3 regions of the Paraburkholderia sp. TE9906 genome follow, and region 2 is predicted to be linked to each of the others. Evidence: predicted binding sites of a transcription regulator. Region 2 holds the regulator's gene; each other region holds the start of a gene.

Region 1 (5,251 bases), on a different contig from region 2:
CCGCGACGCTGCACGACCCGACGCTATTCCGCCTGGTCCGCGATCTGACCGGCAACGTGCCTGGCGAAGGCGGCCTCATCACCTTCCCGCAGTCGAACTGGCTTGCGTCGATCGTGCTGCCGCACCAGCCGCATTTCATCGGACAGCCGAAGGACGTCGAAGTGCTCTGGGGCTATGGGCTCTTCGTCGACCGGCCCGGCAATTTTGTCGGCAAGCCGATGGCCGATTGCACCGGCCGCGAAATCATGACCGAACTGCTGGGTCATCTTCACGTGCACGAGGACGCCCCACGCATTCTCGACGACGCGATCTGCATTCCGTGCCTGATGCCGTTCATCACCAGTCAGTTTCTGCGGCGCAAACCCGGCGACCGGCCTCAGGTGGTACCCGAAGGTTGGGCGAACCTCGCATTCGTCGGGCAGTTTTGCGAGTTGCCGAACGACGTGGTGTTCACTGTCGAATATTCGGTGCGCACCGCGCAGACGGCCGTCTACACGTTGCTGGATTTAGACCGGTCAGCCCCGGCGGTCTACAAAGGTCAGCACGACCTGCGCGTGGTGTACGGGGCGTTGTCGGCGCTGCGTCACCCACTGCGTAACCAATAGGCCGCCATGCCCTTTTCGCGCCGCCTACCACCCTCCTCACGCTCCGGGACGGCAGCCGGGGAGTCTCGCGGAGCACCGCGCAAACGCCTCGGCGCGCTTTTCGCCCGCCTCAGGGAGCATCCGCTCTCACGCATCGGACCCGGACTCATCACCGGTGTCGCCGATGACGATCCGAGCGGTATCGCCACTTACTCACAGGCGGGCGCGCAATTCGGTCTGAACATGCTCTGGACCATGCCGCTGGCGTTCCCACTCATGGCGGCAATCCAGTGCATGTGCGCCAATCTGGGCCGCGTCACCGGCAAGGGTCTCGCCGCCAACATCAAGGAAGCGTTTCCGCCTGTCGTGCTGTACGCCGTGGTCCTGCTGCTGTTGCTCGCCAATACACTGAATATCGCCGCCGACGTAGCCGCAATGGGCGAAGTCGCGCAACTGGTCAGCGGTATCGACCGGCACCTGCTGACGGTGTGTTTCGTGTTCGCCACGCTGTTGCTGCAGATCTTCGTGCCGTACCATCGCTACGTGTTTGTTCTGAAGTGGCTGACCGTTTCGCTGCTGGCGTATGCGGCCGTGCTGTTCGTTGTCCATGTCCCGTGGCGCGACGTGGCGCTGCGCACGTTCTGGCCGCGCTTCACCGTGGATGCGAAGGCGGCGGCGGTCGTCGTCGCGGTGTTTGGCACCACGATCAGCCCGTATCTGTTCTTCTGGCAGGCTTCCGAGGAAGTCGAAGACATGCATGCCGATCCGTCCCGGGCGCCGCTCGTGCGCGAGGCCGACGCAGCGCGCACGGAACTGCGGCGCATCCGTTGGGACACCTGGAGCGGCATGCTCTATTCCGATCTCACCGCCTACTTCATCATGCTCGCCACGGCCGTGACGCTGCACGCCGCCGGGGTGACCGACATCACTAGCGCCGCCCAGGCGGCGAGCGCACTACGCCCGCTTGCCGGCGACTTCGCGTATCTGCTGTTCGCGCTCGGCATACTTGGCGTGGGATTCATCGGGGTGCCGGTGCTGGCAGGCTCGGGCGCCTATGCATTGGCCGAAGCGATGGGCTGGCAGGAAGGGCTCGAGCGCAAATTGCGCGATGCACGTGGCTTCTACGGGATTATCGCGGTGAGTGTGCTGGCCGCGCTGGCGATCCAGTTTTCGCCGATCAGTCCGATGAAAGCGCTGTTCTGGAGCGCAGTCATCAACGGCGTGGTGGCCGTTCCGTTGATGGTGGTCATTCTGCTGCTCGTGTCGAAGCGCTCGGTGATGGGGGACTTCACCGCGAGCCGGCCGCTGCTTGTGCTCGGCGCGGCCGCGACCGCGGTGATGGGCGTCGCTGCCGTGCTGATGCTGCTGCCGGCCTGATCCGCAGGTGAGCTCAGCAGGTCCATTCAAGCGCTTCATGGTCGGCGAGATGGCGTTTCAGCGCGCTCACGAAAAGAACGAGCAACGCGCCCACCGCGCCGCGCCGTACTTCAGCGGCGCGCACATTGCACTGCGCGACCGGCGCCTTGCCGGCCAGCGCGCGCATTTCGGCAAAAGCGGCTTGGCTGCCGAGGCCTCCGAAGCTGCAAAAGAACGCCACGTGTCTGAACTTCGAGCGGTTCTCGAGCAGGTAGGCGCGGACCGGCGCGGACGCCGAGCCGGCCCATACGGGTGTGCCCACCACCACCAGGTCGTACTGCGCGGCATCGAGCCCAGCCGGAACAATCTCGGCTGGTCGCTTGCGCCACGAGTCGACAAGACAACGCAGATAGGCGAAAGGGCCGCGCCGCTCCGCCAGATCGCAGATTTCTTCGAGGTCTGCGGACAGCATCCTGGCGAGCGTGGATGCCAGCATACGCGTGGTGCCCGTACGGGAAAAGAAAACGACCAGAACGCGGTGATCAGACATGACTCGCTCCTCCAGAGGGGAATGCGCCGGCGCAAGCACGGCGGCCTCGCATGTCGAGGAGCATAGGCCGCGCACAGTCCTTGGGCATGACCTAAGTCAAACACCGCTTTCGGCGCGCTGCGTCGGCAGCGCCGTTGATCTGCGTCAACGGGGCCGTCGCGATCATGCCTAGACTCAAGCTCACCTATTCGCGCATCAAACTCGCGTCAGCATCTTTTCCCACGGAGCCCCTGCCATGAGCTACAAAACCATCGTCGTTCATCTCGACAACGGCCAGCGTGCGCACCCGCGGCTGGAAGTCGCGCTGCGCCTCGCCAAACAGTTCGATGCGCATCTGACCGGCGTATACGCCGTCTTCTCGCCGGATCCCCGCTCGCTGTATGTGATGGCGGGAACGGCGGCGTACTACGCGACGCATGAACAGATTCGCGCGGAGCGGCGCGCGGCGCTGGAACGGCTCTTTCATGCCGAACTCAGGCGTGCCGACGTAGCGGGCGAATGGGTCGCGGTGGACGAGGCCGCCAGCATCGCCGTATCCCGCGAGGGACGCTGCGCCGATCTCATCGTGGCGGGCCAGGATAACCCTGAGGATCCGGAATCGTATGTCGGCGACCTGTTTCCCGAAAACGTCATTCTGTCGTGCGGCCGTCCGGTGCTGCTGGTGCCCAATGCAAGCCATGCAGGCTTGACAGGCAGCCGGATTCTGGTTGCGTGGGACGGCAGCCGCGAAGCCACACGCGCCGTGCACGACGCGCTGCCGTTCATGCGGACCGCGAAAAGCACCACGATCCTCAGCATCAACGGCGTGCACAAAGGCGAGCCCGACCGCCTTTTTGGCGCGGATATCGCCACCGTGATTGCGCGACACGGCGTGCCTGTAAAAGTCGACTGCATTGAAGCCGGACCGGGGGCATCGGTCGGCGACGTGCTGCTTTCCCATGTGGCCGACAGCGGCGCCGATCTGCTCGTGATGGGCGCCTACGGCCATGCCCGCTGGCGTGAACTGGTATTGGGCGGTGCCACGCGCACGATCCTGCGCTCGATGACCGTGCCGGTGCTGATGTCGCACTGAGCGCATCCCGCTCGCATCCTGTTCTGGAGTGTTCGCCATGTACCAAAAGATTCTGATTGCCGTTGACGGCAGCGAAACCTCGACGCGCGCACTCAATGCCGCCATCGAGCTGGCGCGCGATTCGGGCGCGCGGCTGCAGCCGCTGTTCGTCGTTGACGTGCCCTTGATGTCCTACGACGCGCCCGGCTACGACCCGTCATACGTGCGCGACGCGCTCACTGAGGAAGGGCGACGCGTGCTGGCCGATGCTACCGCGCTCATGGGCACGGCTGGCGTAACGGGGCCGACGCGCCTCGCCGAAACCGAGCTGATGACCGGCGAAGACATCGCACACTGCATCCAGCGCGCCGCCGAGGAGTTCGGCGCCGACGTCGTCGTGATGGGCACGCACGGCCGGCGTGGCGTGCGGCGGCTGATGCTCGGCAGCGTTGCCGAACGATTTCTGCGCATCGCCGCCTGTCCGGTGTTGCTGATCTCCGGGCAGTGCGCATCGCCCCGCGCGAACCCTACACAGACTGCCGGAACACTTGCCACGGAGCCGTCATGAACTGCAAAACCCTGCTGGTGCATCTTGACGACAGCACGCATAGCGATGCGCGGCTCGACTACGCCCTGCAGCTTGCGGCGCGCCACGACGCACATCTGATCGGTCTTTATGTGGTTTGCGAAGAACTGACCAAACCCATCTTTCTGCATGAAGACTTTATCTGGATCGCCAACCGTGACGCGCAGCGTGACGCCAATCTGAAGAGCGCGCACGCGCGCTTCCTCGCCGCGACCGGGCGCGCCGCATGCAGCGCGGAATGGCGAGCACCGGACGGCCCCCCCGCCGAGACGGCGATCCTGCACTCGCGCCACGCCGATCTGGTGATCCTTGGCCAGGAGGACCTGGAGGACCCGGGCGCGTATGTCGCGCGCCAGTTCGTCGACGACGTCGTGATGGGTTCCGGACGTCCGGCGATCGTGCTGCCTCACGCGGGACCGGTGCGGGCCCAGATGGAGAACGTGATGATTGCATGGGATGGCGGCCGCGAAAGCGCGCGGGCCGTGACCGATGCGCTGCCGCTCATACGCCGCGCCAGTTTCGTCACGGTGATGACGGTGCAGCGTCATCACACTGACGGAGAGCCAGCGGGCATCAATGTCGCCGCATGGCTGGCGCGTCACGGTATCGAGGCGAGCTTCACGGCAACGCCCAGGCTGTCCGGCGTCGATACCGGCGTCATGCTGCTCAATATGCTGGCGGACCGCCATATTGATCTGCTGGTGATGGGCGCCTATGGCCACGCCCGGGTGCACGAACGGCTGCTCGGCGGGGTCACGCGTACCCTGCTGCAATCGATGACGCTACCTGTTCTGCTGTCGCATTGAATGGCCGAGCGATACCGGGTGGCGCTCCGGTGTCGGCATTGCGGGCAATCGCACAACTCGTGCGACACTGGCAAGCATTCCGCGTTTCGCGCAGAATGAGCGCGAACGGCATCTGTTCAGGAATAACAGCGGCGCCTGGCCGCCACGGCAGGCATGACAACATATCGGACCGCGATGCTCGCACTACGCGCCGCCGTGGCGACCCAGCGGTTAGTGCCGCGTCCGCCTGTCCGCGTTTTCCGAAGAGGCGCACATGGCCATTCGCGATAAGACGCTGCCGCCGCCCGATACCGGCGCACGTCGGCGGCTCGCCTCTGC
Region 2 (5,251 bases):
AACGGTTTTCGTGAAGTACAAGCCCAACAGGATCGACACCGGCGCCGGGATTTCGGCACCGGATTCGAACCGGCTGCCGCGCGACTGAGTGACGCCGAACCGTGCCCAGAAGCGGCGCTGGCTTTCTTTTTTCTTCTTGCGGTACGCAATGATCAGCACACGATCCACCGCCGTGGAGGCCTCCGCCGGGCGCGTTTGGAGGCCAGTCTGCGGTTGCCAGTGATTTTCGAGAAGTTCCATTTTCGTGCCTTGTCGGTTGGATGCGGATACGTGTCTCGAATTCTGCGTTACCCGATAAGCATGCACACCTATCCAGGTAGGTAGGTGGCAGAACAATTCAATATGCATAAGTTTTCCTGGTATTGGTTTCTCAACTCGTTCAGGAGAACGGCATGCAAACAGCGATCCGGATTGGAATGCGGCAGGATTTCGACAACTCGGACATCAACGAGATGTACCGCCTGCGGGCACGGGTGTTTCACGGGCGGCTCGGCTGGGATGTCCCAACCATAGCGGGCATGGAGATCGACGGCTACGACGCCCTCGGGCCGTACTACATGCTGATTCAGAGCGAAGACCGGAAGTTGCGCGGCTGTTGGCGCATGATGCCGACCGAAGGTCCCAACATGCTGAAAGACACCTTCCCCCAGCTGCTGCACGGCGAGCAGGCGCCGGTCGGGCGGCACATCTGGGAGTTGAGCCGGTTTGCGATCGAAACCGGTGGCGAGGAGCAGTCGTTCGGCTTCACGGACATGACGATCCAGGCGATTCAGGAAGTCATGAAATTCGCGCAGCGGATGGGTATCACGCGGTACGTCACCGTGACCACCACGCCGATCGAGCGGCTCCTGCGCAGGACCGGCATCGACATCAGCCGGCTCGGCGCGCCGGTGCAAATCGGCGTGGAGCGGGCGGTGGCGCTGAATGTCGCGGTGAGTCCGAAGACCCTTACGGCCTTGTTCGGCCCGATTGCGGTTGCGGCTTAGTCCGGACGCTCGTTCGCGCCTGGCGTCGGTTCAGGGAAATTTGTCCCGGTTTGATTGCGGGCCATGGGGGGCCGGGACAAGCGCTTTCCCGTGGCTGGGCCGTGTTGAGTCGCTACGCGGAACTCAGGAGCCGAACATCCGTTCGAGCGCATTCTCGAGATGCGCGCGCATCGCCGCGCCGGCAGCTGCGGCGTCCTTGCGGCGAATCGCATCGAGCACCGCCATGTGCTCGGCCTGGACAAGCCGCTGACGCTCCACCGTCTTGACGAGCGACAGGTTGCGCGACAGGTTCATGCTGAACAGTATCTGTTCCTCGATGAACGACATGACCGTGATGAAAAACGGGTTTTTCGACGCGCGCGCCACGGCCAGATGGAACAGGAAGTCGTCCTGCGCGCCGATCCCGCGGGTTTCGATGATGCGCTCCAGTTCGTCCCAGGCGTGCTGAATCGCGGCGATGTCGTCGGCATCGGCTTTGAGCGCCGCCTGCGCGGCCGCGCCGGCTTCGGTCACGATGCGAAATTCGTAGCATCGGCGAATATCGGACAGCGTTTCGAGCGGCGCGAAACGGCGCACGTCCGGATCGGGCCGCCGCGCGACCGTGGTACCCGACCCGTGCCGCGTCATGATGATGCCGTCCGCCCGCAGACGCGCCAGTGCTTCGCGCACGGTCGGCCGCGAGGTCGCAAAACGTTCGGCCAGCGCGTGCTCGGTTGGCAAGCGCTCACCTTCCTTGTACTCGCCTTCGAGAATGCGATTGAGGATGTCGCCGTAGATCTTCTCGGGCAGGCCCGTGGTTTTGCGCTCGTTCATCGGCGGGCTGAAACAGCTTGTCTGAATATCATTTAATTGTAAGGCCAACTTTGGCCGTTCCTTACGGAAATATGCGCCCTGAATCGAGCAGCGGGGCGCCGCCCCGCGCGCTATCAAGCTTGGCGACAAGGACACCGGACCCATGAATTTGATAAGAGTTTGATTTACATCCCGGTTGAGTGCATCTTTTTCGGCCATCATCTAAGCTTCGTTGGTATAAAAGACCAAGGAGCCGGGCCGTGAGAACGGCTACGGCATACGGATTTTTCAGACGCGGAGTCGCCATGTACACACGCATCCTGGTAGCGGTCGACGGCAGCAACACTTCCCGCCGTGCATTCGAGGCAGCCCTCGCGCTCGCCAAATCCAACGGCGCCGTTCTGCGGCCTTTCTACGTTGTCGAAAACACGCCCATGTACTTCGAAGCGCCCGGCTACGACCCGTCGATCCTGCGCAACCGGTTGATCGAAGAAGGCAGGGAGTTGCGCGCGGAATTCGCGCAGACGATGGCCGAACAAGGCGTCAAGGGGGACCCGGCCGTCAGCGAAGCATCGTCGCTCGGCGATGTTTCGGACATCGTGCTGAAGGCCGCCGCCGAATTCGACGCCGACCTGCTGGTAATGGGCACACATGGCCGGCGCGGTTTTCAACGGCTGATTCTCGGCAGCGTCGCCGAGCGTTGCGTGCGCCAGGCGACCATCCCCGTGTTGCTGATTCCGTCCGCCGCGGGCCAGGACAAGGAAGCCGCCGCCCAATAACAGCGCTTCGCGCGACCGCCGTTTGCCATGTGTGGAACGGCGTCGCGCAATGGCGGCTCATTCGTGGGCCCCGCACCGATGGAAGCGCTCAGGAAATACCTGGCAGTCCAGCCACCCACGACCGTGCCACAACGCTCAAGATGCCTCACCGACTGAACGCGTCACTTTGCCGCCAAATCGCGTCCAGGGTGGGTGGGACAATCGCCACTACTCTGACAATCGGCTGCAGAACATGCTCACTCCTTCCGCTATAACGCACTCCACCGGCATCGACGGCCCCTCCGCAAGTTCGTTGCCGGCGCGCAGCGGCCGCCGGGCTGCACCGGTGCGGGCGACCGCGCGCACCGCCGCCCGCTGTTCGAGTTGTTCGATGCGGCAACTCTGCATGCCTCAAGGCCTGTCCGCCGAGGAACTCGCGAAACTGGAAACGCTCATCTGCTCTGCGCGCCCGGTGCAGCGCGGTGAAGCGCTCTATCGCAGCGGCGACCGTTTCGACAACGTCTACGCCGTCCGTTCCGGGTCGATGAAAACCGTGATGGCGCACCGCGACGGCCGCGAGCAGGTCACCGGCCTGCGGCTCGCCGGCGAGGCGCTCGGGCTAGACGGCATCAGCGAAGACGTCCACGCGTGCAGCGCCGTCGCGCTCGAGGACAGCACCGTTTGCATCGTCCCCTACAGCGCGCTCAAACGCCTGTGCCGCGAAATCAGTTCGATGCAGGAGCGCATGCACAAACTGCTGGGCGCGCAAATCGTTCGCGAAGCCACGCAGATGATGATGCTCGGCTCACTGTCCGCGGACGAACGCGTCGCCGCCTTCTTGCTGGACGTGTCGGAGCGCAATGCGCAACGCGGCTATTCGTCGGCGGAATTCAACCTGCGCATGACGCGAGAGGACATGGGCAGCTACCTCGGCATGACGCTCGAAACCGTGAGCCGCACCTTGTCAAGATTTCAAAAGCGCGGCCTGATCGACACACAGGGGAAGCACATCCGCATCGTCGATCTGGCCGGACTGCGCCAGGTCTGAGCCGTTTGCCGGGGCTGGCCGGCGCCCGCCTACGCTCGTTCGGCGCGCTTTCGCCTTGGCATGGCTCCTGCGACCGGGTACAGTCTTTAGTCCCTCCCCCGCAAGGAGACCCGGCGAAATGAATCGCGACCCCGCCCCACGTCACCCGCTCGTCCAGCGTCTGATCGACGCGCGTCAGGTCACTGACGCATTGTTTGCCATCGTCAAACCCGAATTTCTGTATGAACGGCCGATCCGTGAACGCCACCGGATCGTGTTTTACATCGGCCATCTGGAAGCGTTCGATCGCAATCTCTTCGATCGGCGTGTATGCGACCTGCCCGCGTTCGCCCCGGAACTCGACCAGCTCTTTGCTTTCGGCATCGATCCGGTCGACGGCGGCTTTCCGACCGATCAACCCGGCGACTGGCCGTCGCTCGACGCCGTACGCGCGTATGTCGCGCGTGCGCGCAGGCAGATCGACGACGCGCTCGCCGGTCTCGCGGACGCCGCCAGGTTCGGCCGCGACGGCGCGCAAGCCGACACCTGCCGGCAGTTGCTGAACGTCGCGATCGAGCATCGGCTGATGCATGCCGAAACGCTCGCGTACATGCTCCATCAGTTGCCGCTTGCACAAAAGGTCACCGAACTGCGCGAGTCCGTGGTCACGCATCCCGAACGCCCGGACGCGTTGGCGTCGATGGTCCGGGTGCCGGCCGGGTCGGCGGTGCTCGGCATGCCGCGCGACGCCGGCCAGTTCGGTTGGGACAACGAGTTCGGCGAATTACGCGTGGACGTGCCCGCCTTCGAGATAGACCGGTACATGGTGACGAACAGCGCGTTTGGCGAGTTCATCGAGGCCGGCGGCTATCGCGAATCCGAATGGTGGTCGGAGAAAGATTGGGCATGGAAGGAAGCCGAGCACATCGAGCACCCGGCCTGCTGGTCGCGACGCGAGGCGAGCGGCGAAACAGGCGGCAACGCGAGTGAATGGATGCTACGCACGATGTTCGACGAAGTGCCGCTGCCGCTCGACTGGCCCGCCTATGTGAGCCACGCCGAAGCCAGCGCTTACGCGCGCTGGGCCGGCAAGTCGCTGCCCACCGAAGCGCAATGGCAACGTGCGGCGCAAGGTGTGCCGCACGCCGGGTCAGGCAACTTCGATTTCCGCAGTTGGGACCCGAAGCCGGTTGATGCGTATCCGCAGAACGTCAGCACGTTTGGCGTCGAAGGTCAGTTCGGCAATGGCTGGGAATGGACTTCGACGGTATTCGATGCGCTGCCGGGCTTCGAAGCGTTTCCGTTCTATCTGGGTTACTCGGCCAATTTCTTCGATGGGCAGCATTACGTGCTCAAAGGCGGCTCGGCACGCACCGCGCAGTGCATGCTGCGGCCCGCTTTCCGCAACTGGTTTCAAGCGCATTATCAGTACGTGTATGCGGGGTTTCGCTGTGTGAGGGCGACAAATAAAGAATAAGTTGACGCGAAATATCGCCTTAGCCCACGCCTCCTGGCCCAACACCGCGTTCCGCCGGCGCGGGTGGAAGAAATGGCTTCATTTACGATGACATGGGGCACGTCGTCGCTTGCAACGAAGATCCGGCGCGGCGGCACATGACGGTGCCCGATTCCTTCAGCAGGAACCGTCAGGACTGGGCACTCCGCGTCGCAGGCGAGAGTGACAGGTC
Region 3 (5,251 bases), on a different contig from region 2:
GCGCGTCGGGCTCGACCGGCAATTCCGCGACAGTGATGGCGGTGGGCGGCATGGCTATCATGACGCCCAACTCGCGCTACGTTTACAAGCTCGGGGGAGCGTTGTATCTGCGCAGGCGACAGCGCGTTCAGCTCACGCGCGTCACCGCGACGGCGCGATGCGGCTCGCGTGCCGGGATCTCAATACCTTCGAGCCAGGCGTTGAGTTCGGCGAGCGTGAAGCCGCGTTGCGCGAGCGCCAACGGGGATGGAAAGCGGCCCCGTTCAAGGCGCTTGTACCAGAGCGCGAAACCGGTGCGATCCCAGTATAGGCATTTGACTTTCGAGCGGTCCCGGCCGACGAACACGAACAGATTGCCCGAGACAGGGTTCTGGGCAAGCAGTGGCTCGACCAGATACGACAGGCCGTCGATGGATTTGCGCATGTCGACCGGCTCACGGCAGATATACGCACGAACACCGGCTGCGATCAGCACCGGCTACCTCCGAGCTGTCCGAGCACGAAACGCACGATGCGCTCGGCATGAGCACCGGTCAGCTCGATGCGAACACCGGCGAGCGACAACGTCACCCGATCACGCGAAGATGACAAAGCGTCCGCCGTCGACGGTGGCGCAGGAGTGGCTGGTGCGGTGTCCGGATGGGAAACGATAAATGCCGCGTCGGGGGTGACCGCGAGCGGGTGCGCGCCTGCTCGTGCCTCGCCAGAGAGCTTCTTGCGCCACAGGCCGAAGGTACTGACGGCGAGCCCCTGCTCACGACAGAAACGTCGAAGGCCCAGTCCGCTTGTGGTCCATGCCATGACCATCTCGCGCCAGAATGCTTCGCCTTGCCGGGGGCGTCGGGTGCCCGTCGGTACAGCCGTCTCTCCCGTAGCGTCGTCCATCGCCGTGCTCCGTTGTTACGATGGCTACCCCTTCGCACCGGGCTTGCGTGCGTTCAAGACGGGATGCGCTGACGGATACACCTGCGCGACCAGAGCTTCATGCGTGAGGCGACTGAGTTCGCGGCCGGTCAACACGGTGTCCTCGGGGACGAGGATGCCGAGTTCGCGAGCGATAGCGCACGCGGTTACGGGATGATCCCCCGTAACCATTACGGGAATGATTCCTGCGGATTTGCAGGCCTTAACCGCCTGCCGGACGTCGGGCCGCGGGGGATCACGCATGCCAGCCAGGCCAAGCAGAGTGAGACCGCATTCGACTTCTTCGATATTGTGACCGGCAGGCAGGCTGTCCCACTTCCGGCTCGCAACGGCGAGTACACGAAGACCACTCTCCGCCATCGCCTCAGCAGCCGCCAGCACCCGTTCGTGGTCCACGGCGACTATACCGTGATCCAAGAGGCATGCGCTGCAACGTTCAACGACTGTCTCCGGTGCGCCCTTCGTGTAGGCAATGAATCCCGTTCCGTTGCGGTGAATCGTCGTCATCCGCTTGCGATCGGAGTCAAACGGGAACTCCAGTGAACGCGGGTCCGTGACTTCGAGCGCGCTCTTGTCGAAGCCAGCGTCATCGGCCGCTCTCCACAACGCAACCTCGGTCGGATCGCCAGCGACCTCCCCGCCCGCAGCACGGCTAACGTTGTTGCATAACGTCAATGCCTCCAGCAAGCATCTCGTAGCGGCCTTTTTGTATCGAACGATGCGATTGGAAACCGCACGCCATCAGCGTAGAGTTCAGTTGTGCGCATCTCGTTCAAGGTCAATGTGCCGGTCTTGTCGGTGCAGATCCAGCTCACGGATCCCAGGGTTTCGACCGCAGGCAAACGTCGCACCAGGGCGTTGTGTCGTGCCATATTGCGCGCACCAAGGGCAAGCATCGCGGTCACCACTGCGGGTAAAGCTTCAGGGATAGCGGCGACAGCAAGACTCAGGCTCGTGAGAAGCATGAGCAGCACTGGCTCGCCACGCAGCACACCCGTCGCAAAGATGATCGCGCAGATCACAAGAATCATCGTAGCCAGTCGGCGCCCAAACTCTGCAAGACGCTTTTGCAGCGGCGTCTGGACTGCAGGTGCCGTTTCGAGCACCCCGGCAATCTTGCCGAGTTCGGTGGCCATGCCGGTAGCAACGGCAATCCCTCGTGCTCGACCGTAGGTGACAACAGTGCCCTTGAAAGCCATGTTTGTCCGGTCGGCGAGTTGTAGCGAAGCGTCGTCAAGCGACGCGGTGCCCTTCTCTACCGGCACCGACTCCCCAGTGAGAACCGCTTCGGCGATCTTCAGCCCGGACGCCTCGGCAAGACGAAGATCGACGGGAACGGTAGAACCGGTATCCAGCAAAACGACGTCGCCCTGCACAATGCCCGATGCCGGGGCCGTTTGACATTCGCCTTCGCGAATGACTGTCGCCTGCAGCCTGGCGAGTTGTGCGAGCGACGCCATCACGCGCTCGGCGCGATAGTCCTGGATGAAGCCGACTGTGGCGTTAAGCAATACGATCGAGATGATCACGAGCGCGTCCGCGGCCTCGCCGATCAGGCCCGACACGAGAGCCGCAGCCAACAGAGCGACGATCATGAAGTCCTTGAACTGACAGATCAGCATGTCAAGGACGCTCCGGCGCCGCTGCTCACGAATTTCGTTCGGCCCGTCTCTGGCGAGGCGCCGGTCCGCCTCTGCCAGTGTCAGACCATAATCGCTATCGGTGCCCGGTTGCATGGCGACGGTCGCGACCTGCATTGCGTGCCATTTGTCGAAACCTTCTGCCTCAGGGCTAATCGTGCGCGTCGGAGTCAACATGGACCGATCCTTCTGTGAGAGTCGACGAACGTCGCAGGGAAGATGTACGCGGCAAGTGCCAGTATCGGTGAAGGTAAGACTCGCTGATTGACCTTTGTCAACCAGTCACGTGCGGGTAGGGGCGAATCATATGGTCTCCTGCCTCGCATCTGGAGCATTGTTTCGGCCTGCGATCACTGCCCAGATACAGAAAGACCGAATCCACCAACGGGAGCGTTCAATGCCATCGGGAAAGCATGTCGTGCTAGCACTGCTTCTGGCTGGTCTGGTAGCTTTGGGGTTCCTGGTTCTGCGCCCTTTTCTAGTTCCGGTCGCGTGGGCGCTGATTATTTCGTATGTCACCTGGCCCGCCTACAGCCGTTTGCGACGCTTGCTCCGCGAAAGCGCGGGGACTAGCGCGCTGCTGATGACCCTTCTCCTGACGTGTGCGTGCATACTGCCAGTCCTCTGGCTGATGAAGCCGTTGACGGAAGATCTAAGGGACGCCAGCCGGGCTATCGTCGCCTACTTCTCCGATCGTCCTCGCGACTTACCCGATTTTCTGGCGCGCATCCCCTGGATCGGGTCCTCGTTGCAGGCGTTTCTCGATCATGTGGAGATTGATCCCCCTGCCATTCGCTCCCATCTCTCAGGATGGGCGAATCGCTGGACAAGCGAAATCGGTGACATCCTCGGAAGTGCGGCCCGAAACGCCACAAAGCTGGGGTTTGCTCTCGTGACGCTGTTTTTTGCGTACCGCGATGGAGAAAGTCTCCTGAATCAGATACGGCAGGCTTTGCGGCCTTTCCTCGGTGAGCGCCTTGACGACTATCTCACCGCGATCGGCAGCATGACCCGATCCGTCGTCTACGGCATTGTGCTGACAGCGATCGCGCAGGCAGTCTTGGCGGGGCTGGGTTACTGGGCCGCAGGCGTAGCTGCGCCCGTCACTCTGGCAGGGATCACTGCTCTCGTAGCATTGATTCCTTTTGGCACGCCATTGGTATGGGTACCGGTGGCAGTCGGACTTCTATTTGCAGGCCGCACGGTGGCCGGAGTCGGATTATTGCTATGGGGAATGCTGGTCATAAGCTGGGTAGACAATCTGATAAGGCCGTTTGTCATTAGCAGCAGCGCACGCATTCCATTTCTGCTCGTCATGTTTGGGGTGCTTGGGGGACTCGCCGCATTCGGTCTGATCGGGTTGTTCCTTGGGCCCGCGATACTGGCTGTTCTGATGGCGCTGTGGCGCGAATGGCAGACAGAGGCGGCACGGCAACAGCTGCGGCAACCGGTTCAACGCAATGACACCCCCAAGTAATGGATTGCCGGTGGTCGGGCACGAGTTTATCGAATCGGAACATGCGTACAATCATTTCACCCAATGTTGCGCCACGACCGAAGCCTGCTTCATGCTTGGATTGGGCGGACGAGCAACACCGGTACATGGGTGATACGCAGTACGCGGCTCGCCACGCTACCCAGCAGCAGCGCGAGAGACCACGTCGACCGTGTGTGCCCACCACGACCAGATCGGCATTCCAATGATCGGCTTCCCTCACGATGGCGTGGGGTACATCGTCGCCGGTCCTTTCCGTGTTGATCATCGCGGATTCCACCTCGATTCGTAATCCGGCAAGCAACTCCGCTGCCGCCGCAAGCGCTGCGTTGCTCTCTTTGACAAGTGCATCTTGAAACAAAGGAAGCGGCACGAAATCGCTCATCGACACCGCCTGATCAAGAATGTTTACGATGCGCAAGGATGTCTGTTTCGTGGCGAGTTTTAAACCGTATTGAAGGGCATGCTGCGATGGAGCGCTACCGTCGACGGCGAAGAGCATTCGCTTGGGACCGCCGCAGACATCTCTTTCATAGGAAGCTGGAACAACCAGAATGGCACATGGGCACATTCGCGCGAGACGCTCAGAGACTGTTCCTTCCAGCCAACGTAGTAGCCGACGGTGCTGTCGGGTGCCAACGACGAGGCGTCCGGACAATACCCCGGAGCATCCCTGAGTTCGCTATCCTTGAGCACGATCTCGACGGCCCGCGCAAACGATTCCATAGGTATTTCGAGACGGCCAGGCTGGGTCGCCTTGTGGTGCGCGGCCTCGAAGGCATTCCAGAGTAGAGTCAGTATCGCTGACAAGTCGATAACCTGCATCGAACGCCTGTGGCAGGTAAGACCTCGTGAAGCTCCACTGCGTGCCCTCCGGATAGGCTGTCTGGTCGTACCCGTTCAGACACGTGGCGACATTTTCGGCATTGCGGATGCCATGGAAGGCACGGAAGCCGTATAGCCGCCCATCGGCATGCAGCGAGAGCGCCCTGTTGAGAAGCCGGTAGAACTGTCTGCGGTTGACTCCAGTTGCGGCCTCAATACTTCCGACAGGCTCATCTGTGGCATAACGCTCAATGGCGTCGATATGCCTCTGGACGCGACTGCGCCCGGCGGCGTCGAGCTTTGTCCATGCGATTGTGGGCCACGAGGTGAGATCCAGCGTCTGAAATTCGGTTCCGCGGCAGCTCAT

Evidence for each region. The regulator FNR, encoded in region 2, switches genes on or off when oxygen is low (the NO sensors DNR and NnrR bind a similar motif). The targets are predictions, from matches to a motif close to TTGATNNNNATCAA.
Region 1: a site for FNR is predicted at 2,625-2,638, ahead of ACZ9H4_RS24610 (universal stress protein). Genes of this name have one in related genera too.
Region 3: a site for FNR is predicted at 2,829-2,842, ahead of ACZ9H4_RS24805 (HAD-IC family P-type ATPase). Genes of this name have one in related genera too.

The regions. Positions count from the first base shown of each region.
Region 1 covers NZ_JBWCCT010000009.1:139,746-144,996, forward strand. Annotated here, with positions in the region: gene ACZ9H4_RS24595 (oleate hydratase) at 1-605, shown strand, start outside; gene ACZ9H4_RS24600 (NRAMP family divalent metal transporter) at 612-1,961, shown strand; gene ACZ9H4_RS24605 (flavodoxin family protein) at 1,975-2,490, opposite strand; gene ACZ9H4_RS24610 (universal stress protein) at 2,726-3,562, shown strand; gene ACZ9H4_RS24615 (universal stress protein) at 3,600-4,109, shown strand; gene ACZ9H4_RS24620 (universal stress protein) at 4,106-4,933, shown strand; gene ACZ9H4_RS24625 (PAS domain-containing sensor histidine kinase) at 5,187-5,251, shown strand, end outside.
Region 2 covers NZ_JBWCCT010000001.1:465,090-470,340, forward strand. Annotated here, with positions in the region: gene ACZ9H4_RS02095 (helix-turn-helix domain-containing protein) at 1-240, opposite strand, end outside; gene ACZ9H4_RS02100 (acyl-homoserine-lactone synthase) at 393-986, shown strand; gene ACZ9H4_RS02105 (FadR/GntR family transcriptional regulator) at 1,110-1,799, opposite strand; gene ACZ9H4_RS02110 (universal stress protein) at 2,084-2,557, shown strand; gene fnr (fumarate/nitrate reduction transcriptional regulator Fnr) at 2,790-3,584, shown strand; gene ACZ9H4_RS02120 (SUMF1/EgtB/PvdO family nonheme iron enzyme) at 3,703-5,040, shown strand.
Region 3 covers NZ_JBWCCT010000009.1:179,484-184,734, forward strand. Annotated here, with positions in the region: partial or broken gene tnpC (IS66 family transposase) at 1-61, opposite strand, end outside; gene tnpB (IS66 family insertion sequence element accessory protein TnpB) at 128-475, opposite strand; gene tnpA (IS66 family insertion sequence element accessory protein TnpA) at 469-885, opposite strand; gene ACZ9H4_RS24800 (HAD family hydrolase) at 910-1,611, opposite strand; gene ACZ9H4_RS24805 (HAD-IC family P-type ATPase) at 1,596-2,741, opposite strand; gene ACZ9H4_RS24810 (AI-2E family transporter) at 2,962-4,041, shown strand; partial or broken gene ACZ9H4_RS24815 (universal stress protein) at 4,271-4,630, opposite strand; partial or broken gene ACZ9H4_RS24820 (ATP-binding protein) at 4,708-5,005, opposite strand.